One region of the Xanthocytophaga agilis genome, then DNA from elsewhere that is predicted to be linked to it. Evidence: riboswitches for the same ligand, from Rfam matches in the RefSeq annotation. Region 1 holds a riboswitch; each other region holds the start of a gene.

Region 1 (7,968 bases):
GTTATGAAAGTAATTCTGATCGTATCTGTTCTTTTGTTTATACTATCTCTATGCGACAGATTAGTATATCTGGGAGACTTTCAAAATCTGCCTACCCTGATCTATTCATTATTTACCTCAATTGCCATGTCTATGTTTTTTGGCAAACTCAGTTCACATTTCTTCAATACATCACCATCTGCCAGAGTTTTCTTTATTCCTCTATTTTATCTATATGCAGCCTTACAGGCTGTGTATGGTATGCTGGGCTTTAAGAATGTACATATTTCTGTTTCATTAATTACGATGGTATTTGTATTAAAGATCATCTTGTTCTTTTATATCAGCAAGCTTATTACCAAAAGAAAGGTTGATATGTACCTAACCAAGATACTAGATCGGGAATGATACGATCCAAGCAATTGATATGAATTAAGCAGTTTAGCTTAATTATCCAAAAACATAATACCCACAAAACGGATAACATTATCCAGTATAACGAAAAAATTAATTTGGATAACAACTTAAAACAACTCGATTCTGGCACATTGTTATTGCCGACTCTAACGTATTGACACACTAGATAAACTTTTTGCATCTATCTGGATAAATAAATTGAGTTCAAAACTACCAGGTGTCCACCACCTCGCCTGGCATTGTTGAAGACTGCTAGACCTCCCCTATTACCCTCTTTGCGCATAGTTCACTGCATTCCGTTTTTTAGTCACAGATTAAAAAGATAGCATTATGGGCGATTGGCGGCTTACTTACAATATCGGATATATCTCAAACCAGGTTTGTGGGAAGCTAGGCACACTCATGAGGCAGTCACGACCACACCAAAGACCGATATGGTGTAGGTTAGACCTTACATAGTTCAGATGGGCATTTTGGTAGGTAATTGATTTTGTTTGGTTCAGAAGATGCCTGACCTTTTATTTTTTCAATCCGTACCATCCATGATTCAGATAATTGTGTTTTTAGCACTTCAAACTGTACTTTCTCTCTTTTGGGGTAAGACGGGGTAGGATGTGGGCAATATCTGGGGTAAGATTAAGGACCTGACAATGAGGCGGGGTAAGAGAGGTAAGATTCTCTCTATATTATATATATAAATATTCTATTCTATTTATAGTATATATAGCTCTCTGTTTCCTCTTTTTTCTGTATCTTCTGGAAGTGTTTCAGGCCAAAAAAACGACCCATCTCACCCCGTCTCATTGTCAGGTAGTTACATCTATCCCCAATCCTTCCCCTATCTTTCCACGTTTACCCCGCTTCTTGTAGAAAGCATCTTTCCTTGACCCAATACCCCCATAACGTTTGGTTTTATTACTTCACTGGATGGCTTTAGGCCACGTAAGAATTGCTTCTGTAATCTATGTCCTTACTGCTTCACAAGATCCCTCCAAAATCACCTATTCAACCTTTTGTGGCAGGAGTCTTTTTAACAAGCTCAGAAGACCTCAGACAGGCTTCCAGGCATTGAGTACATAGGCATCATTCCAGAAGGTCCATTCCATTCTACAGGAGAACCTGAAAACCTCCTGCATTTGGGCTCTGAGGCTATCTGTTGTTTGAGCTGCCAAAGTATTGGTAATTTCCAGCATTTGGGTAACCAGGGTATCAAATTCATCTCCGGCATAGGTATCAATCCATTGCTGATAAGGATTAGGAGTAGCAGCATGTTTCAGTATATACTTTCCCACTTCCCGGTAAATCCAGAAACAAGGCAGTACGGCGGCTACTCCAACTTCCAATGGCTGAATAGCAGTAGTGGATACTAAGAAATGAGTATAGGCAAAGCACCCAGGCATCTTTTCCGGTCCCCCTGTAATGTTATATAAACGAAAATAATTTTCGTGTAAGGCTTTTTCTACGATTACTGCCCCCTGAGCAAACTGAAGGAATTGTAACATGTGCGACTGATCAGTAGCTTTAACAGCCAAAAGAGCTAAAGCTTTGCCAAAATCAGCCAGATACAGAGCATCCTGCTGGATATAATACCGAAACTTCTCCTCCGGCAAACAACCATCAGATAACTGTTGGATAAAATCAGTATTAGTTATAAAGTTGTAAATATCCAGATTATTATTCCAAAGACTTTCCGAAAAGGTACTCATATAAAACTAAGAGAATAAAAGAGTTTACTATGAAGCATGTGAGAGAACTTCAATAGCTAAAAATTATTTTATGACCAGTATGAAAAGAAATGATGCACCGGACCATGTCCTGATCCGAGTGTATATTCAGCACCCGCTTTCAATGCATTTGTCAGATATTCCTTAGCTGCAACAACAGCCTCAGATACAGACAATCCGTTTGCCAGCCCAGCTGCAATCGCAGACGAAAGAGTACAGCCCGTCCCATGAGAATTAACAGTATGGACACGTTCCGAGGTAAGCGTGCTTAACTGGTCAGTTTGTGCATGATATAAAATATCAACACTTTCATTACCTTCCAGATGTCCGCCTTTCAATAAAATATATCCCTGAGTTAACTGAGCCAGTTCAATAACCGACTCTTTCATTTCTGTTATATCCTGAATATTCTTACCTGTCAATACAGCAGCTTCGGGTAAGTTGGGAGTAATAACAGTTGCGATAGGAAGTAAATATCTTTTTAGGCTTTCAATCGCCTCATCCTGTAGTAGCTTGTCACCACTTTTAGCAACCATAACAGGGTCCAGCACAATATTTCTAACTCGGTATCCCTGTAACGTTTCGGCAATCGCTTCAATAATATCGGCACGATGAATCATTCCTATTTTCACAGCATCTGTACCAATATCTGTCAAAACGGCTTCCAGTTGTGCAACAACAAAATCAGCAGATACAGAAGAGATAGCACTTACTGATTGGGTATTTTGAGCAGTTAATGCAGTGATAACAGACATCCCATAACACCCCAATGCAGCAAACGTTTTCAAATCAGCCTGAATGCCTGCACCTCCTCCACTGTCTGAACCAGCAATTGTCAATACACGTTTATAGATTTTCATGCGTTTTCGATAAGTTGAATTAAAGTTCGTGTTGCATCATACGGAGACGCGGTTCCACAAATGGCAGAGACAACGGCAACTCCAGTTACTCCCGTTTGGATAACTTGTTGAATATTTGTCTGATTAATCCCCCCAATAGCGTATGTACTATGTTTGGTTTGTGTACACAAACTTCTTAACCCCTCAACGCCAAGTTCAGAGGTTGTGTCCAGTTTTGTAGTTGTCGAAAAGATAGACGCAATCCCTACATAATCTACATCCAGAGCATTGGCAGTAGTTAGCTCAGGCAGATTATTAACAGACAAACCAATAATTTTTGTATAGCCCATTAGTTCTCTTGCCTGGGTATAAGACATATCGTCTTGTCCAATATGTACTCCATCTGCATCAACTGCCACAGCAACCTCTACTCGATCATTGATGATCAATTTAGCATTATACATTTGGGTAATAGCCAACACCTTATGAGCCAAGGCAATAAAATCTTCTATTGACAGATCTTTTTCCCGTAACTGAACCCAATTTACACCAGCCTTACACGCTTGCTCGACCACATATTCAACATTGTGTCCTGCCTGTTGACAAATAAGACTATCTGTCACTAAATATAATTTTGACATACTTTATTCTCCCCTGGCTATACGATAAGAGTACCCAAATAGTAAGTTAACATAATAATTGATATAACCACAGGAATACCTTTCCTATTTATGATGTTACTTGCAAACGATACAGAATATCGTCTCCTGTTAACTTATGCAGCGTATCTAAGAAATTAACCTGAAGACTGCCAGGATATGGATTTTTCTCTGCTGCGATTTCCCCACTTATTCCCATAACAGCCATTGCATGAGCAGCAGCTTCAAAGTAATTTGGATTAACAGCTACAAATGCCCCAATCAATGCAGTAGCAGTGCATCCCATTCCAGTCACCTTAGACATAAGGGGATGTCCGTTAGCGGTTGATACCATATTATCCTGATGTATAATAAAATCAGTCGCTCCACTGATAACCACTGTAGAGTTATACTTCTTGCTTAAAAAATACGCAGCATTCAGAGCAGATTCAGACCCATAGATGCTATCCACACCTTTTGTTTGAGCATCCAATCCGGCTAGAGCCATTATTTCTGAAGCGTTTCCACGAATGACAGAAGGTGGTGTAGCTTGGATTAATTGAGTGCTGATTTTATTCCGATAAGACGTAGCCCCCACTCCTACCGGATCAAATACGATGGGCTTGTTGAGTTTATGTGCCTGTTTCATTGCCAATTCCATTCCACCCACAAAATTTGTATCCAGTGTACCTATATTAACAACCAATGCCTGTGAAATGGAAACAAACTCTTCCACTTCTTCTGTTGCATGCACCATCGCTGGAGATGCACCTATTGCCAGTAAAGCATTGGCAGTAGTATTCATAACCACAAAGTTGGTAATATTATGTATTAAAGGTTGGGCAGATCGAATGGCCTGGATATCACGCCAGATTTGATGCGGATTGAGTTGCATGTTATTCCGTTTATTTGTCCAAAATAACAACTCAGGGGATGACAAAACCGCATCCAACTTTTTCCTACGACCGTATGAACAGTATCAGGTTGTGAGGGTTTGATCTCAGTCAGTAAAAATACTGACACCCCTAAAGTTGACAATGCCAAAAGTAAGCGAAACGAATGGAAATACAAATATTTCCTCAGATCATATCACAATTCTATAGAATGAGGAAGGGCTATTCGTAAAAATGTAGGTAGGATTGTCTGATAAGTAAATGCTATTTTATCCGGATCTGCTAGATAACGTATCATTTCATGATACTTATCAATTCCATAGTTGGCAATAATAATCTCTCTTTTATCTTTTGTATCCAGGTGACGCAACATACCAGCCGCATCAATCTCAGGGTGAAATTGCGTTCCAAAGAAAGCTTCATCGAAACGAATAGCCATTACAGCCCGCTCCAGATCAATAAGAGGTCTTAGCTTTTCATAACAGAGAATCTGCCCACCCCACTCTTTCAGTTTTATTTCATTAATCTGTGTTACTTGCCAGTCTCGGCTATCTACCACCCAAAATGGATCATCCAGATTTTCAAAGTATAATTCCTGAAGTCCATGAACAGTACGATGCACAGGAAAAATACCGAAGGCATGTGATTTACGCTGAGTGAGAACACCTAATTCAAAATATCGACAGAAAATCTGAAAGGAATGGCTTATCAGAAAAACGTATTTTTTATGTTCAGGAAATCTTCTGTTGTAATCACGAAGGTTATTCATCAATTCAAAAAACAAAAGCTCCCATTCTGTCCCTTCACTTTCAACAGGACTACCTGGACCACCTGTAGAAATATACAGATCATAACTCAGATCAGGTATTTCGTTTTTCTGTCTTACATCAAAAATAGTAAAAGAAACATCTACAGTAGTAGTTTGAGCAAAAGATAACATTAATTCTTTTATACACCGTATTCCTTCATTGGCTGATCCATCATACAAATCCAGAATAGCAATTCTCATATCTTTCATTATTTTTTACTTACTATAGAATATTATCAAGACAGAACTATTTGCAAATAAACACATAGTCAGAAAAAAAGCTTCTCAAAAGCGACAAAAATATAACATAAGTACAACTATTCCATGTAAATAACGATTCTATTTGTATAACACTGTATCGAAAATCTTTACCATCCTAACGAATCCTATTATTATCCATTACTTATCCATATATTATCCAAAAATTAATTAAAATTAACACTTAACATAATTATAACTATAACCACAGAAAAAGTTTTCACGTGAAAAGCTTTAAACAAACGAATAAACTAGTAATCAATAGCTTACAGCGAAAACACGTTGTACCGACACAACATAAAACTCTAGCAGAGTTATTATAGAAATGTAGAGATGGCAGACAAAGTAACTAATGAAATATCGCTACCAGTTAATGAGTACACTGGTAGCCAAAACATAGAAGACTCTATGAAAACTTGCAAGTCTCATTTTTCCAAAAACAAGATTTTTTTGAGGCAGCGTTTACTATTTTTTCAGGAAATTCACTCTCTGTTTACTCCAGATAAATCAAATAATAAATAAAAATAATACAATAAAAAAATAATATAAACAGACAAAACAAAAAAAATATGACTGAAAAACAAATACTTACTTATTCATAGTCATTACTCATGTTTACATATAAAGCCATTATACAACTAAAGAAAAGTAAAACGCCATAAATTACATTTCAATTGCTACCCGTATGAATACTTGTAATTATCATACATAGTAGTAAATTCGGACTTGTAAAAATTCATTTGGATACTGGCTTATAAAGTTGCGTGGTTGTACCTCGGACTATATCCAACCAGCATAGAAACAATTAATTTACTATACGATGAAATATGACATTCTTGTTGTAGGAGGAGGAATTGTAGGATTAGCTACAGCACTTCGTCTAAAGAAAAACAAACCTGACCTAAAAATTATTCTTCTTGAAAAAGAAAAGCAATTAGCCAAACATCAGACAGGTAATAATAGTGGGGTGATCCATTCGGGCATCTACTATAAACCTGGTAGTCTAAAAGCTACTAATTGTATCAATGGGTACAATGAACTACTTGAGTTCTGCAGAGAGAATGATATAAAATTTGACCTGTGTGGCAAGATTATAGTAGCAACAAGCCAGGAAGAACTTCCTGCACTGGAAAATATCTATAATCGCGGTATTCAAAACGGACTTACAGATATCCGAAAAATTTCACAGGCAGAGATTCGGGAACATGAACCACACTGTAGTGGCATTTCTGGAATCTGGGTTCCTTACACAGGCATCATTGACTATACAGACGTATCTTATAAATATGCAGAAGTTTTCAAAAAGCTAGGAGGCGAAATTCTGCATGAACAAAAAGTACTGGATATTAAACCTGGAAGCACTTCAACAGAAGTAATTACAGATAAACAAACCTTTGAGACTAAGTTGGTTATCAACTGTGCTGGCCTATTCTCTGACAAGATTGCAGCTCTCACTCACAAAAATATCAATGTCCGGATTATCCCCTTCCGAGGAGAGTATTACGAAATAAAGAAAGAGAAAGAATACCTGGTGAAAGGACTTATCTATCCTGTTCCTGATCCTAATTTCCCATTCCTAGGAGTTCACTTCACACGTATGGTCAAAGGTGGTGTTGAAGCTGGTCCGAATGCTGTATTTTCATTTAAACGCGAAGGGTATAAAAAAACAGATTTTAACTGGAGCGATTTTTCAGAGTCTATTGCCTGGCCAGGATTCCGTAAAGTAGCAGCCAAATACTGGCGTACCGGTTTGGGAGAATATTATCGTTCTTTTTCCAAAGCAGCTTTTACTAAAGCACTCCAAAAACTTATCCCTGAAATTCAGGAAAATGATCTCATTCCAGGAAATGCGGGAGTACGGGCACAAGCTTGCGACCGAACAGGTGGTTTGATCGATGATTTCATGATTTTAGAAGATAAGCATATCATAAATGTTTGTAATGCCCCCTCTCCTGCTGCCACGTCCTCTCTTTCGATAGGAAAAACAGTCGCAGAAATGGCTTTGCAACGGTTTAATTCTGAGAAAAAAGAGATCGTCCTTAATTAATATACTATTGGTTACTGTACTAGTAAAATCTTTTCCTCTGGCTGTGAAGTTGGTAAGTAGAAGATTAGGGGAATTGTACGACTTTTTTTGAATTTATTTTAGTTTTTTCATAAACCCCTACCTCATCTTTACAACTATTCCCTTATGAAAGCAGTTATTTTTGCTGGTGGATTTGGTACTCGTATCAGCGAAGAAAGTGGTATCCGTCCAAAACCTATGGTTGAAATTGGTGGCAAACCTATTCTTTGGCACATTCTTAAAATTTATTCACACCATGGAATTAATGATTTTGTAATTTGCTGCGGATACAAGCAACATATTATAAAAGATTATTTTGCAGATTATTATCTGTTAAACTCTGATGT
Region 2 (7,968 bases), on a different contig from region 1:
GTGACTTTTCGGTATGCGCCAGCTTCTCTTGATGAGAAGATGATTGAAGAACTAAATGATGCTATAGCTCTGGCTGTTGCAGATGATAAGTTTGCATTAACCCCAACTACAAGACTTAACGGAAAGCTGGTGATGCGTATGTGTACCATTAATCCTCGTACATCTGAAGATGATATACTCGAAACAGTTACCCGTATTCAGATGATAGCGAAGGAAGTGTATAACACACTAATGGTAAAACAAGTAGTGGCAGAAGATACTACTGCTGCTATGGTAAATATCGAGTATAAATATATGCAAAAGCAAAATAGTTAAACCTAGTTATAATTCATCCTATAATCTCAAAACCCTTTATCTAATTTATGCTAAACGCTGTTTATTCATCTGCACCTGCACAAGGAACAATTACTTTCAGTGTACTTACTAAAGATGATGTGGAAGGTGCTGTAGACTGCATTGCTTCTACTTTTACTTATGGAGAACCTATGACTAAGTTACTTGGTATTTCCAAAAAGGAATTTGATCATTTTGCAAAGTTGTTTGTAAATAAAGCTGTAACAGATGGATTGTCTGTTGTTGCAAAGGACAGTGTATCTGGAGAAGTTATTGGATGTTTGGTTTGTGAAGATTTTATCACTGAACTTCCTGAAGGGATTGAGACAATCTCAGAAAAGTTCTTCCCAATCTTTGGATTACTGGAAGAGCTGACCAATAAATTTAAAAGCCAGAATGTTGTAGAGCAGGGAGAATTATACCATTTATTTATGGGAGGGGTACGAAAAGAATTTGCTGGAAAAGGGATTATTGATGAACTTACTCTGGAAGCGGAAAAACTTGCACAGTCAAAAAACTTTAAAGGTGCAATTGGAGAAGCAACAGGACCAATCTCTCAGCATGTGTATGTAAATCGCTTTGGTTACCAACCACTTGATATTGTTGAATACAAAGATTTTTTATTTGAGGATACACCTGTATTTGCCGACATTCAGGATTGTGAGAAATGCCAGTTGATTATCAAATATTTCAATAATTAAGTTAAAAAGAATCCCACTGTTTGTGTGCAGTGGGATTCTTTCTTTTATTTGCTTTTAAACCATTGATAAGCTTGCTCAAAAGATGCTGCGAATTTTTCTACAGTATGCAGAGAAACAAACTTTTCTCCCAAGGCTTTCTTATTCGTGATTTCTCCGAAAATGCTTTCAGGCAAATTTAATGCGATTTTCTGTAAACCTGCTTTCTTAAGATCTTCACTCCAAATGTCGTTGACATACTGAGCTGTTTCAGGCAAGCCACCTTTAAACTCGATCAGATCAGCTATCATAAAAGGCGCTTTGTATTTAATGATCGCTTCTGTTATTTTTTGCATACCTTCTTTGGCTTTTGCATCGTTAACGAAACCAATCCATTTATACTCAACAGTTTGATGTGTTGGATTGTACACCACTTCTACGTGGGGGGCCTTGTAATAAGATATCTTTTCCATGATCTTTAAGAAGGAATTTTTATATGTAGTATAACTAATTTATAAATGATCAAACAAAAATAATGTCTTTATTGACTATTTAATAATCATAGAGGGCAGATAATGAACAATGTAATAGATTCTTTTTAAAGAAAGTATATATAGATGGATGCAATAATAGAATAAAAAAAGACAACTGGATATTAAAATTAGCAGTTGCTGTATTTATAAATAAGTAATGAAAAATAGTGCGAATTTTGGAGTTACAATTATTCCTATTTTTCATTTATGTATTTAAAAATCATTTTTATGTTTTTAAGTATAAATGTTCGTGCATTGGCACAATGAAGCTCGTTTAATAAATAAAGAATAAGGTTTGTAGAGTAATTTTATCCCATTTTTTGAAATTTATGTCTTTTAGATGCTTTTGATTACCAGTTTGTTGTATATGTATTATAGGTGATCAGAAATTAATTTTATGCTAACATCAAAAGAACTGCAGGTAAGTTTTTTAGAAGATTAGTCAAACACATACATAAATTTTATACCTTTGCAGTGTTCTCTTTATTTTTTAGAGAACCTATCATACTAAGAGAATACAATTATAATGTAAGAATAATTGGTCTTAGGGGTGCCTTATTATTACGGGCTGAGATCATACCCTTGAACCTGATTCGGTTAGTACCGACGAAGGAAAAGACAAAAGAAGGCTTGTCAGCCCCTGGCATACCTTATGTTTTATCCTGCAAAACTTCAATTGCATTCATGAAGAAATTTACTCTTCTTTTTATGGCAATGATGCTAGCATCTTTGTCATGGGCACAATACACTATTTCGGGTAAAGTAACCTCTGCAGGACAGCCATTGCCAGGCGCTACGGTAAGTCTGCAAAATACTTTTAAAGGCTCTCTCTCAATGACTGATGGCAGATATTATTTGCGTAATCTCCCTTCTGGAAAGTATGTAGTGATAATCAGCTTTATCGGATATGAAAAATTAAGTAGGGAAATCGACTTAACTTCAGATCAGATACTGGATATCGATTTGAAAAAGATGGAATACATAGCAGACGAAATCGTAGTTGCTGCAACAAGAGCTTCGCAGAAATCAGGCACTACTTTTACTTCTGTGGACAAAGCGACACTCGCCAAACAGAATCTTGGACAAGACCTTCCATTTCTATTAAATCAAACTCCTTCTGTTGTCGTTAGTTCTGATGCAGGTGCAGGAGTAGGATATACAGGTATTCGCATTCGGGGAAGTGATCCTACGCGTATTAATGTCACTGTCAATGGTATTCCTCTTAATGATGCGGAATCACATGGAGTGTATTGGGTAAATATGCCCGATTTTGCTTCGTCTGTTGACAATATTCAGATTCAACGGGGTGTTGGTACATCAACAAATGGTGCTGCTTCTTTTGGCGCAAGTGTGAATGTGCAGACAAATCAGCTGAATGAAAAACATTATGCCGAAATCAACAATGCCTATGGATCTTTTAACACCTGGAAACATACTGCCCGGGTAGGTACAGGCCTGATAAATGGGAAATGGACTTTTGACGGACGGCTATCAAAAATCAGTTCAGATGGGTATGTAGACAGAGCGTCCAGCAATCTGAAATCCTTCTTTTTATCGGGTGGATATTATGCTGGTGGCACTATGATTAAGTTCAATGTCTTTTCTGGTAAAGAAGTGACCTATCAGGCATGGAATGGTGTACCTGAATATCTTCTGAAGACGGATCGTACATATAATGCCTATACGTATGATAATCAGACTGATAATTACCAGCAAGATCATTATCAGCTCTTCCTGACACATGAGTTTAATCGTAATTGGAATGCTAACCTAGCACTACATTATACACATGGAGAAGGCTACTATGAAGAATATAAACCAGGAGAGAGCTTGAGTTCCTATAATCTTCCTTCTATTAGTATTGGAGATTCTGTGATTACGGCAACGGATTTAATTCGGAGGCGTTGGTTAAATAATGATTTTTATGGTCTGGTTTGGTCTGTCAGTTATAATACATTAAAACGATTCTCTGCAATATTGGGTGGCGGAGCAAATAATTATACTGGTGAACATTATGGGGAGATAATATGGGCAAGATTTGCCAGTACCAGTGAAATCAGACAACGATATTATAATGATGATGCCAGTAAAGGAGATATCAATTTCTATGCAAAGGGGAATTATGATTTTTCAGACAAGTTTAATGCCTTTTTGGATTTACAATATCGATATATTGCTTACTCATTTCTTGGCTTTGACCATAATCTGCGTAATATAGAGCAATCTGCTACCTATAACTTCTTTAATCCCAAAGTAGGTATTACCTATCTGTTTTCTGATGAAAACAGTGCTTATGCTTCCTATAGTGTCGGCCATCGGGAACCTACCCGGGATGATTTTGTTCAGTCTACTCCAGATAGTCGCCCTAAGCCTGAAAGCTTACAGAATCTGGAGGTAGGATTTCGAAAACAAAATAAGAGCTATCTTCTATCTGCCAATTATTATCTGATGAATTATAAAAATCAACTGGTACTTACCGGGCAAATTAACGATGTAGGTGCATATACCCGAACCAATATTGCACGAAGTTATCGTATGGGAGTTGAAGTAGAAGGAAATGTGAAACTTTCGTCAAAATGGACGCTAGGTGCTAATGCAACGTTCAGTAAAAACAAGATTCGTAACTACCAGGAGTATATTGATAACTACGATACACAGATACAGGAGGTGAAGAAGTATAAAGAGACAGATATTTCATTTTCTCCAAATATTATTGCTGCCGGAACTTTATCCTATAAACCTCTGGCTGGCCTGGAAGTAAGCTGGTTATCTAAATATGTAGGAAAGCAATATCTGGATAATACCTCCAGCAATAATCGTAAACTAAATAGTTTTTTTGTAAACGATATTCGGGTCAACTATATGATTAAACCAAAGTTTGTGAAGGAAATTGGACTCAATTTATTGGTAAACAATCTTTTCAATTACCTGTATGAATCCAACGGATATACATTCAGCTATATCTCTGAAGGTACATTTACTACCGAAAATTATTATTACCCACAAGCAGGAACTAATTTTCTCTTATCTTTAAATCTTAAGTTCTAAGAAAATATAAAACTCATAAACTAAGAGGCAACTTTACAAATACATCATTTGTAAAGTTGCCTCTTAGTTTATGAGTTATTAGTAATAACAAAATTTTGTAAGTTGTGTCTTGTACTCTGTTACTCAATTTACATGCGGTCTTATCTATACGTTATCTCTAAGATTTATATTCCTCTACTACTTTTTGCAGGATCTATCTTGTCAGGTGTAGTTGGATATGTGGTGATAGAAAATTATTCATGGTTAGATGCTCTTTATATGACATCTATTACCGTATCGACAGTTGGATTTACAGAGGTGCATCCTTTATCATCTACAGGAAGGGTCTTTACTATCTTTCTGATATTGTTTAACATCAGCATTTTTACCTATTTTATCACAGTAGTGAGTCGTTTTGTGTTTGATGGGGAGTTTATTCAGTCTTACAAAGCCTTTAAAATGAAAGAAGCCCTTAATGAGATTAGAGATCATGTAATTGTCTGTGGATTTGGACGTAATGGAAGAGAGGCTGCCTCTGTTTTATACAGAAATAAAATTCCATTTGTGGTCGTTGAGATGAACGCGGACAAATTTGAGAATGCAGACTTTCCTTTAACACACAGAATGATAGCAGATGCTACCAAAGATGAAATATTGCTGGAAGCAGGAATAGATCGTGCTCGTTCATTGATTTGTGCTATGCCTAACGATGCAGATAATGTATTTGTAGTATTAACGGCACGCGATCTCAATAGAAAGATTACCATTATTAGTCGTGCTTCAGATTATACCAGTGTTCGCAAACTGAAGATTGCTGGTGCTAACAATGTGATTATGCCTGATACAATAGGAGGGGCGCATATGGCTATGCTCACTCTAATGCCAGACGTAAAAGAATTTATCGACTTACTAAGTACACAGATGAGTGATAACTTTCAGATTGCTGAACTGATTGTGGATAAAAATGTCAGCTTGGTTGATTTGGATGCCTGGCGTACTACTGGTGCTACAGTATTGGGAGTAAAAACAATAGCTGGAGATTATATACTCAATCCTGCTCCGGCTGTTCAGTTACATACTGGTGATCGTTTGATTCTAATGGGAGCACTGGAGCAAATCAGAGATGTAAGTAAAAAAATAGGAGTCTTATAATAAGTTCCGGATTGAGATAGCTGAGAATATGTCGATCCGGAACCACTTATAGCGAATTACTTCAACTCTTTTGACAACTCCTGTGCTTGTTGATGATAAGGATGTGCAGGTGTTTGAGCAATATTTGTCAATAGTTCCTTTGCTTTGTTCGTTTCTTTATTCTGGAAGTAAGCTAATGCAAGATACCACTGTGCCTCATCATAAAATGTAGATGTAGAGGAGATCTGTTTTAGTGTTGTAATGGCTTCAGTGGGCTGTTCCAGTTGCATATGTACATTCGCTTTGTAAAACAAGGCTGAGTCAGATGCGTTTCCTTTATCTTCCAGTGTTTCCAGTATGCCTAATGCCTGTGCATAGTTTTTGGCACGATATAGCTGTAGAGCATGATTTAAAGGATCCTGGTTGGCAGATTGAGTTGCCGTATTTTCATATGGAGTGAAATAGCGTGCAAAAAGTGCATCATGAGAGACATTCGCTTTCAACAGGAGATATACAGGTATCAGTAACACGATAGCTGCTGCTGCTGCCCAGTAAAAGCGTTGACGTGTACGTTCATCAAATCGAATAACCTGAGTAGGAGGATGATAGGCTGACATGTTACTTTCAACTTCTTCCAGTTTAGATAGCATCCGTCCACGTCCAACAGCGCGTAAACCTTCGCGTATCGTTCTTTGTAAAGCAACCTCTTCTGAAAAGGAAGTTTCCTGAGCTACCCGAGTTTCGAATTCCTTTCTCTCGTGAGGACTTAGTTTGCCTTCAAAGTACCGTTCGATTAATTCTGTATTTTCCATAATGTATAGTGTTTGCAATTTTTATTCCAAAGTGTTTGGACTAATCGGATAGCTGAGAAAATATTTTACTTTAAACAACTTCTTTAAGAGGTGTATTCCAATCTATATAGTAGGTAAAGAGTATACTTGTATCATTCTAAGATCCTATATATTTTTAATGCCAGGAACAGACTCCTGAAAGATTTTCTTTAATCGGGTTAAACATTTGTACTTTTGTGTCTTGGCAGAATCTGTGCTTTTGTAATCCATTTTAGTAGCCAGTTCCTCAATACTTAAATCCTGATAATAATACATCTCCAGTACAGTGCGACAAGGCTCGCCCAATTCCACTAACGCTTTTTCCAGCATTTTGTACATCCCTTCTTTCTCTTCTGAAGTCTCACCTTCAATATTCTCTAACTGAAAACCATCTTTTATTTTATCTTGTTCAAACTGCTGAATTTTCAGGTCCCGTTCTCTGGCTACCTGATTTTCATGTAATTTGTTTTTTCCAATAGCAAAAAGATAGGTTTTAACAGAGCTGCTCAGCTTGGAAAGTTTACCCGACATAATGTTCTCATAAAAGATAGTTATCGCAACCTGAAAAACATCTTTGGCAATTTCTTCATTACAAGAGAAATGACGCATTGCCCAAAAAATGAAATCGTTTCGGTATGCTCGATAAATAGCCATCAATTTTGATTCATCACCTTGCCGGATGCGTGCTATTATATTTTCGTCTGACATAGTTCAATGGTTAATGGCATAGAGGGGATTTGGTAACCCCGATTTCACAAAAATAGAGGAAGAATTTATGGCAGACAAAAAACGTTCCCCTTTTTCCATCCTTCATGGATTACTATCCCATATTTATGTAACATAATGCTATTTGAGTGTCCTTCTTTCTTAAGAAGCATTGCTGATGTTGCTTTACAGGATTATGGAACTTTTGTGAGTAGAATAAAAGTTTGATTGGGACAATATAGTTATAACAAGAAACATGCAACAGGTTATTTTTCAACAGGATATTGATCATGCCATGTCGTATGAACAATATAAAGATCTCATTGATAAATTGTTATCGGAGCATAAAACCACTGGTCCCAATCAGTCAGAAGGACTGGTGAAATATACAGAATTGAACCGACAACGGATGCGTAAGTGGGATAAGACAATTGTTTTAAGACATGACCTTATAACTAAGTTACAAAATTGTAAAACACCTATGATCTGGGTTGTTGTGACAGAAGCATGGTGTGGGGATGCTGCGCAAAATATTCCTGCTATCGCAAAAATGGCTTCTATAAATCCCACTATTTCCTTACGAATAGTACTTCGGGATGAAAATCCCCTAATTATGGATGCTTATCTGACAGGTACAAGCCGTTCAATCCCTAAACTTATTGCTTTGAAAAAAGATACCCTGGAAGAGCTAGGCACCTGGGGGCCTCGTCCGGTAGAAGTTCAGAAGTTTGT
Region 3 (7,968 bases), on a different contig from region 1:
CAATGTGGATTCTCACACAAAAACCGAATCACTACGACTACACCATGCGGCTATTAATGGCAATAATGAATTCACTAAACCTGATGAGTGGATTAACCTGACTGATGAACCAGATCATCAGGAGTTGTGTAATCGGGAGCAACGTTTCTTTCTGAAAGCTATTACAGAAAATGTTGATCTTACAGATCATGTAGAAGATGCAGTGAATAGTCTTCGTATCGCGTTTGCCTGTGATGAATCGGTACGGACAGGTCAGCCTGTGATGTTATAATTGTCTTAATTATACAGTCTCATCATGAAGCCAGAGTCCACACTTTTTTTAAAGTATAGACTCTGGTTTTCTTTTGCTTGCTTTCCGACATTGTTGTTCTATTTTTTCTAAAGTTTCTCTTCCTGAGTTTGTTTATTATCCCTTTCTTCACCCTTCCGCCGTCCTCTTCATTTTTTGCTTGTCCTCATGGAAATATTTCTCTTTCTCTTCCTATCCTTCCTCCGTTGTCCTCCTGTAAGGATCTTGTGACAAGACCGGTGGCCTTTCCGATTGGAGTATATTCTTTCTATAATAGCACAAACGCAACTCTATTTGTCAAGAGATCCTTTCAGGAGGATAGGGAGGGATTGAGATACTAAAGATGAGTGTTTTCTCTTTATACATAGAATATACGAAGACACCAACTTCATAAAAAGAAGATTCCTTGCATCTGTACTTCCACACACATTTAAAGGCAGCTTTCTCTTTTAACAAACTCTCATTCAAAATTTGAGATGATCATGTTTAGCTGTTTCAGAGATTAGCCAGAAAGGTTTCGGTCAGTTTGGTATACAAATCAGTATTGGATAGCCCTGTGGTGTCAATGTCATATACATACTTGACAAATCCTACTTTTCGTAGCTCTGCATGAAATTCCTGTATCTCTCCTGGCCCGTACACTTTGACAGGATTTCCAAAGCCAATGTGATTAATAGGTATAAATGTATTCTCTGGACAGAATGTCCCTACATGGATGATTCCATTTACAGCCAGCACGGTTCCATTGGATAACTCGGCTCCATGAAAGATAGTAGCATTGGTAGCAATAAAACAGGCTTTATGAATGATAGCTCCCGTAATGCAGGCTTTAGGTCCTACCAATACATTATCACCTATCAAACAGGGAAACTTCTTATTGCTACGAATAATGGCATTTTCCATAATCACGGTGTTGTTACCAATATGAATAGAGCCACCATTGGCTGTAATAATAGATCCGGATCCGATATAGGTATTTTCGCCAATAGTTACATCTCCTTCAATGATAACTCCCTGCATGATACGGGCTGAAGGATGAATAGTAGGTTGTAGATTCGACATAGAATTGTTGGTGGTTAGATTGTAATCAAGACCTTATTTCTCAAAAGAATGCAAATATAAGTTTCATCATATGTTGATAAAAAATAACGTATGTTTTACGTCTATAATACATTATTCATTGACCAAAAAGACCGTATTTTTGGGAAGTTATAAACTTTATACACTTTTTAGCCGAATCCGTCTATGAAAAAAATAGTCTTTCTCCTTTTTCTGTTATCTACTTACTACCTTACCCAAGCTCAACAGCCTCAAAGTATTCAAACAGAATCCAGAATAGAGGAGGTAACTGTCTATCTGGATGGGGCTGAAATCAAAAATAGCCAGGCAATACGCCTTATCAAAGGGAAAAATACCATAAACTTTAAAGGTCTGTCTCCATTCCTGGAAGAAAGGAGTATACAGATAACTCCCAAAGGAGAGGTAGAAATATTATCCATATCTACAGGAACAAGAACAATAACTCCTGAAGAAGTGGATTTAAGAATCAAAAGGCAAACAGATAGTATAAAAATACTTCAACAACAGATTGAACTGGTGACCAATCAGATAGATGCATACAATACAGAAAAGAAACTCCTAAGCGAAAATCAGAAACTAGGTGGAAAAGAGAGTGGAACTACCATAACTGAGTTAATGAAAGCTGCTGATTTTTATCGTGACCGAACCCTCAAAATCAATAATTCACTTACTACACTCAATATACAATTAAAAAGTCTGTCTGTTAGCCTGGATTCTGTTTCCAAGCAATCCGAACATTTAAAGACACAAATAGATACCAGACGAAAAGAAATTAATCTTGTTGTATCCTCAGCTACCGAGCAACGTGTAGAATTTGAAATCCGGTACATTGTTCATAATGCCAGTTGGGAAGCTACCTATGATTTGATTGCAACTGATATCAGTAAGCCTGTATCACTTAAATATAATGCACGTATTTATAATGGTACAGGGATAGACTGGAAAGATGTTAAACTTACGTTGTCAACGGCTGATCCTTCGTTGGAAGCATCACGCCCTTATCTTAGCACCTGGATTTTAAATTATAACTCTGGAGCCAATGAAGGATTGGTACAAAATCAACTTTTTAATCAGCAAAACTGGTCTGCCAAGGAAGAGGGATCGTCAGGAGATGAAGGAATAACAGTTTCTGAATTAGCTGCGACATTTAAAATAGACAAGATCCATACAATTCCAACCAACAAAGATTCGTATCAGATTCATATTTCCGATCACAATCTGAATGCGCTATACGAGTATCTTACCATTCCTAAAGTGGATATGAGTGCTTTTCTGCTAGCAAAAGTTACAGGCTGGAAACAACTAAATCTTATCGATGGCAAAGCCAATGTGTATTTTGGAAATACATACATAGGTGAATCCAACATTAATACACAGCTATTGGGAGATACACTGGACTTATCTCTCGGGCGTGATAATCAGGTAATCGTGAAACGGACCAAAGTCGAAGATTTTGCAGCAAACAAATCCATTGGAGGAAAGAAAAGCGAAGCACTGGTTTACGAAATTTCAATTCGAAACAACCGACCAACCCCTGTTCAAATCAAAATTCAAGATCAGGTACCTATATCTCAGGAAAGTGATATTAGTGTAGAAACAGACGAAATTTCCGGAGCAGAACTGGATACACCATCCGGACGATTACAATGGAAACGCCAGATATCACCAGGGGAAATTGTCAAATACAAAATTGCTTTTACAGTCAAATATCCAAAAAACAAAACTCTTTCGCTGCGAAAAAGCAGGGTTGTACGCACTCCGAGATTCAAGTAACCCCAACATACATGCCAGAAGATCTGGTTTATATAACAAACGCCTGTCCAGTAAGAAGAGACAGGCGTTTTGATAGGTATTCTCAGAAACTTATTTTACTTTGTAGAGAGACCCGGTTTTGATAGCATGCTTCTCCAGCTTTCCTTCCTGAACTAACTTTTCCAGCTGAAGAGTCGACTCTTCTACAGAGACCTCTGCCAAAACGGCGTATTCTTTAGGGGTCAATGTTGGATAATGTGTAAAAAGAGAAAAAGGCGAGTCAATAACAATCTGTTGTTTTTTGGCAGTAGGAAATACTTTCTGGACAGCACCTTCAAAGATCTCATAGGGTTTAAACCCATACACCATACATTGATTATTGTCTGCATCTGAAAAGAACATAGTTGGAAAACCTCTTACACCCAGTGACCGACCATAAGATAAATCTTCTTCAAAAAGTTGTTTCCCTTTCTCCTTAACATCTTCTTTTAACTGAAAAGTATCTAGTCCTACGGCTGCTGCAGCTTTTTGTATATGCTCCCATCGGGTAATGTTCTTTTTCTCCAAAAAGACAAATTCACGCAGCTTACGCAGGAAGGCTACAGCCTTTTCTTTATCCTGTAACTCTGCAGCCTTTACTGCAATAGAAGGAGGATACGAAGAATCCAATGGATCTTCCAGCCATACATCGCCATCAATAGGCATATCATAGTGCAAACTCACTTCGTCCCAATGATATGACACATCACTGGGTTTACTTATTCCTCCACTATTATAACTCCAGTCGGGCAGTAGTCCTCCCATACGATACTCGATATCAATGTACTTTCCGTACTCCAGTTTCAGCTTCCGTAATTGAGGTTCAATACCCCAGCAGGTTGAACAGATCGGATCAGTATAATAGAGTATCTTTACAGGCTTTTGGCCCGCTACCGCTTTTACAGATTCGGTCTTCTCATCTCCTGCTGGTATTTCACATACACCACTTGCGGGATCACATAAAAGTGGATTTTTGATTTCCTGGTTCATTATCTTTTTCTGTTTATCATTGACATCCTTACTCAAAACCGCCTGTTTTCCAGAATGATTCCGACATGATGTATAACTCTTTGTGTAGGATTAATTTGTAACTCGACAGCAAAGTTGGTTACTATTCATCCATCAGTCAATTAGTCAGAAAAATATGACTATATTCCATAATGATTCATGAAACGCTTTTTACTAAAATAGAATACTGCTGACTATTTTTTGTCAAACTAGTGAGCCTTCAAAAACTTTAAATACTCATTGAGCTTAGGAGAGTTCGCATCAACTCTCAGTATAAACTTGTTAATTCCCTCTGCCTGAAAACAATCAAATAAACGCTGAATAACATGCATTTTGGTATTCTTGTCTGCAAGAATTACAAACCGTTCTATATCTTTATCATCTGAAGAAGAAAGAATAGAATGAATGGTTTGCTGAAATGCATTAAATAAAGGCATAGGAATCAAATGAGAATTCCGTTTTTTATTATCTACCAATACACACAGCCATTGTGTTTTGTCCAGATATATTTCTGTGATCTTTCCATCAATTACCGAACATGTATTCCAACTTACTGTATCCGGTAATCTGACATGCATTTCATTAAAATCTCCGAGACCTCGAAAAGAAGAACTAATCATATAAAAAGTAGCAATCATAAATCCTATCACAGCCAGCAGACTGACATCAGGGACTAAGTTTGGGTAGTGTCTGCTTCCAGGTCTCATTTGTTTTTTTCCAATAGGATGCGACACACATTGGAATTCCATATTTATTGTACATTTTTCATGTACTTGCTACAAAACTAAAGAGCTAAACTTTTTTCTAGGAAAGTTCAAACAAGTTTTTATACCTTTGTCCTAAGCTTTAGGGGTGCCTTAACTGGCTGAGATGATACCCTTGGAACCTGATCCGGTTAGTACCGGCGAAGGGAAAAGTACCGCAACACACTATAGTAGTGCTATATCCATAGCATTCTCCTCCTGTGTAGCCACTCCTGAAGTCATAACCTATTTTCAGGAATGGACATCATACTTAACCAAGAATCAAAGACCTTTCCGGATAATTGCACTGTGCAGCAATTGATGGATATTGTTTTGCCTGACAAACAGAAAGGCGTTGCAGTTGCAATCAACCAGGCTGTCATACCCAGACCCAACTGGGGCACCCATACGCTACATCCCAACGACAACGTATTACTCATCAAAGCCACTCAAGGAGGATAATTCTATGACAACCGAACAACCATCCACACACACCATTTCCTGTGATCCCTTTCCTGGCTCACAAAAGATCTATGTCAAAGGTAATCTGCATGACATTGAAGTAGCCATGCGTGAAATCTCTCTAACAGATACCAAACTGTCATCCGGCAACAAAGAAACGAATGCTCCGGTTACAGTATATGACACCAGTGGACCCTATACAGATCCGGCCATTGCTATTGATGTGCGCAAAGGATTGCCTCGCTTACGCCAAAGCTGGATTACGAAACGGGGAGATGTAGAACAACTTCCTGAGATTACATCTGACTATGGCAAAAAACGACTGTATGACACCTCGCTGGATCATCTTCGGTTTGAACACATTCAGAAACCATTACGAGCCAAAGCAGGAAACAATGTCACTCAGCTTCATTATGCCAAAAAAGGGATTATTACACCTGAAATGGAATACATAGCCATTCGGGAAAATCAGCGCATCGATTACTTGAAAGACCTATTAAATGGACAATACGAAACCCTAGCTCAACAACACGCAGGCCATTCTTTTGGAGCCAACACACCCAAAGGACTCATTACACCAGAGTTTGTACGACAGGAAGTAGCAGCAGGAAGAGCTGTAATCCCATCCAATATCAACCATCCAGAAAGTGAATCCATGATTATTGGACGCAACTTTCTAGTAAAGATCAATGCCAATCTGGGCAACAGTGCAGTCTCATCCAGCATTGAAGAAGAAGTAGAAAAAGCTGTATGGGCCTGTCGCTGGGGAGCAGATACCATCATGGATTTGTCTACAGGCAAAAATATACATGAAACCCGTGAGTGGATTATACGCAATTCCCCTGTACCCATCGGAACAGTTCCTATCTATCAGGCGCTGGAAAAAGTAGGTGGACGTCCGGAAGCACTGACATGGGAAATATTTCGGGATACGATCATTGAACAGGCTGAGCAGGGAGTGGATTATTTTACCATTCACGCAGGGGTGTTGTTACGTTATATTCCACTTACAGCCAAGCGAGTCACAGGTATTGTTTCCAGAGGCGGTTCTATTATGGCCAAATGGTGTCTGGCGCATCATAAGGAGAACTTCCTGTATACTCACTTTGAGGAACTTTGTGAAATCATGAAACAGTATGATGTTTCTTTCTCTCTAGGTGATGGTTTGCGTCCGGGTTCGATTGCCGATGCCAATGATGCAGCTCAGTTTGCTGAACTGGAGACCTTAGGAGAACTCACCAAAATAGCTTGGAAACACGACGTACAGGTTATTATCGAAGGCCCTGGTCATGTGCCTATGCATCTGATCAAAGAGAATATGGACAAACAACTGAAAGAATGCCATGAGGCACCTTTCTATACATTAGGGCCATTAACAACAGACATTGCTCCTGGTTATGATCATATTACATCTGCTATTGGTGCAGCCATGATTGGTTGGTTTGGTACAGCTATGCTTTGTTATGTTACGCCCAAAGAACACCTGGGTCTACCAAATAAGAAAGATGTAAAAGATGGAGTAATTGCCTATAAAATTGCCGCTCATGCAGCCGACCTGGCAAAAGGACATCCGGGAGCACAATACCGGGACAACGCCCTGAGCAAAGCCCGCTTTGAGTTTCGCTGGGAAGATCAGTTTAACCTTTCACTGGACCCAGATACTGCACGCGAATTTCATGATGAAACGCTTCCTGCTGACGGGGCCAAGGTCGCCCACTTCTGCTCTATGTGCGGACCTAAATTCTGCTCTATGCATATTACTCAGGAAATCCGTGACTTTGCAGAAAAGAATATGGTAGAGAAATCGGAGGAATTTAAACAACAGGGAAGCGAACTGTACTTGTAAGTTATTCACTATGGCCTGTTGTGGTTCCTGTAAATCAACCACAACAGGTTTAAAATGATACCAGCTATGGATCTTATTGTACTATCCAGTCCGGAAGCTATTGAGAAAGAAGCACAGATAGTCAATGTTCTTTTTGAGGAAGGATTGTCTGTATTTCACTGTCGTAAACCTCAATGGTCTGCTGATCAGGTAGCTGAGCTTATACAGGGTATTGCGCTTCCCTACCGAAGCCAGATTACTATTCATCAACATCATAAACTGGCAGAAGAATTAGGATTACAACGCCTGCATTACACTGAGGCAAATAGAAAAACAGTTTCACAAACCGAGTTGTCTTTACATCGGCAGAAGGATATTACGCTTTCAACTTCCCTGCATCAACTTAGTGACTATAATACTACAGCTCAGCAGTTTGATTATGTGTTTTATGGACCTGTCTTCAACAGCATTTCCAAACAAGGGTATACGGCTGTTGTATCAGGTGACTTTCAGTTACCGCCACGCCAATCCACTCAAGCAAAACGCATTGGATTAGGGGGTATAGATGAAACCAATATACACCAGGCAGCAGCCTACGGTTTCGAGGGTGTAGCAGTATTAGGTACGCTATGGACACAACCACAGAAAGCGGTACAACGATTCAGAAGTTTAAAGCGCATTACAGACACCTACTAATAAAACATATGGTAAGTAAACTTCATTATATCTCTCAGGGACATAGTCCAGCCGAACAATTACGCAACATTCAA

What was found. Region 1 has a riboswitch for thiamine pyrophosphate ahead of thiM (hydroxyethylthiazole kinase). Riboswitches for the same ligand answer to the same signal wherever they lie in the genome.
Region 2: it holds a riboswitch for thiamine pyrophosphate, as region 1 does, so the genes downstream of both, QNI22_RS07705 (TonB-dependent receptor) here and thiM (hydroxyethylthiazole kinase) in region 1, are expected to answer to the same signal.
Region 3: it holds a riboswitch for thiamine pyrophosphate, as region 1 does, so the genes downstream of both, thiS (sulfur carrier protein ThiS) here and thiM (hydroxyethylthiazole kinase) in region 1, are expected to answer to the same signal.

The regions. Positions count from the first base shown of each region.
Region 1 is NZ_JASJOU010000001.1:1,044,339-1,052,306, reverse strand. Features, by position in the region: gene QNI22_RS04380 (hypothetical protein) at 1-387, shown strand, start outside; gene tenA (thiaminase II) at 1,446-2,102, opposite strand; gene thiD (bifunctional hydroxymethylpyrimidine kinase/phosphomethylpyrimidine kinase) at 2,171-2,980, opposite strand; gene thiE (thiamine phosphate synthase) at 2,977-3,600, opposite strand; gene thiM (hydroxyethylthiazole kinase) at 3,689-4,492, opposite strand; TPP riboswitch at 4,537-4,634, opposite strand; gene QNI22_RS04355 (glutamine amidotransferase-related protein) at 4,687-5,499, opposite strand; gene lhgO (L-2-hydroxyglutarate oxidase) at 6,377-7,603, shown strand; gene rfbF (glucose-1-phosphate cytidylyltransferase) at 7,748-7,968, shown strand, end outside.
Region 2 is NZ_JASJOU010000002.1:211,972-219,939, reverse strand. Features, by position in the region: gene QNI22_RS07720 (pyridoxal phosphate-dependent decarboxylase family protein) at 1-315, shown strand, start outside; gene QNI22_RS07715 (hypothetical protein) at 363-1,034, shown strand; gene QNI22_RS07710 (hypothetical protein) at 1,079-1,483, opposite strand; TPP riboswitch at 2,080-2,175, shown strand; gene QNI22_RS07705 (TonB-dependent receptor) at 2,228-4,591, shown strand; gene QNI22_RS07700 (potassium channel family protein) at 4,724-5,722, shown strand; gene QNI22_RS07695 (tetratricopeptide repeat protein) at 5,779-6,513, opposite strand; gene QNI22_RS07690 (RNA polymerase sigma factor) at 6,658-7,239, opposite strand; gene QNI22_RS07685 (thioredoxin family protein) at 7,493-7,968, shown strand, end outside.
Region 3 is NZ_JASJOU010000003.1:31,174-39,141, forward strand. Features, by position in the region: gene QNI22_RS10570 (Gfo/Idh/MocA family protein) at 1-271, shown strand, start outside; gene QNI22_RS10575 (gamma carbonic anhydrase family protein) at 785-1,351, opposite strand; gene QNI22_RS10580 (DUF4139 domain-containing protein) at 1,535-3,142, shown strand; gene QNI22_RS10585 (ClpXP adapter SpxH family protein) at 3,233-4,186, opposite strand; gene QNI22_RS10590 (hypothetical protein) at 4,378-4,917, opposite strand; TPP riboswitch at 5,007-5,098, shown strand; gene thiS (sulfur carrier protein ThiS) at 5,170-5,373, shown strand; gene thiC (phosphomethylpyrimidine synthase ThiC) at 5,378-7,219, shown strand; gene QNI22_RS10605 (thiamine phosphate synthase) at 7,286-7,894, shown strand; gene QNI22_RS10610 (thiamine phosphate synthase) at 7,828-7,968, shown strand, end outside.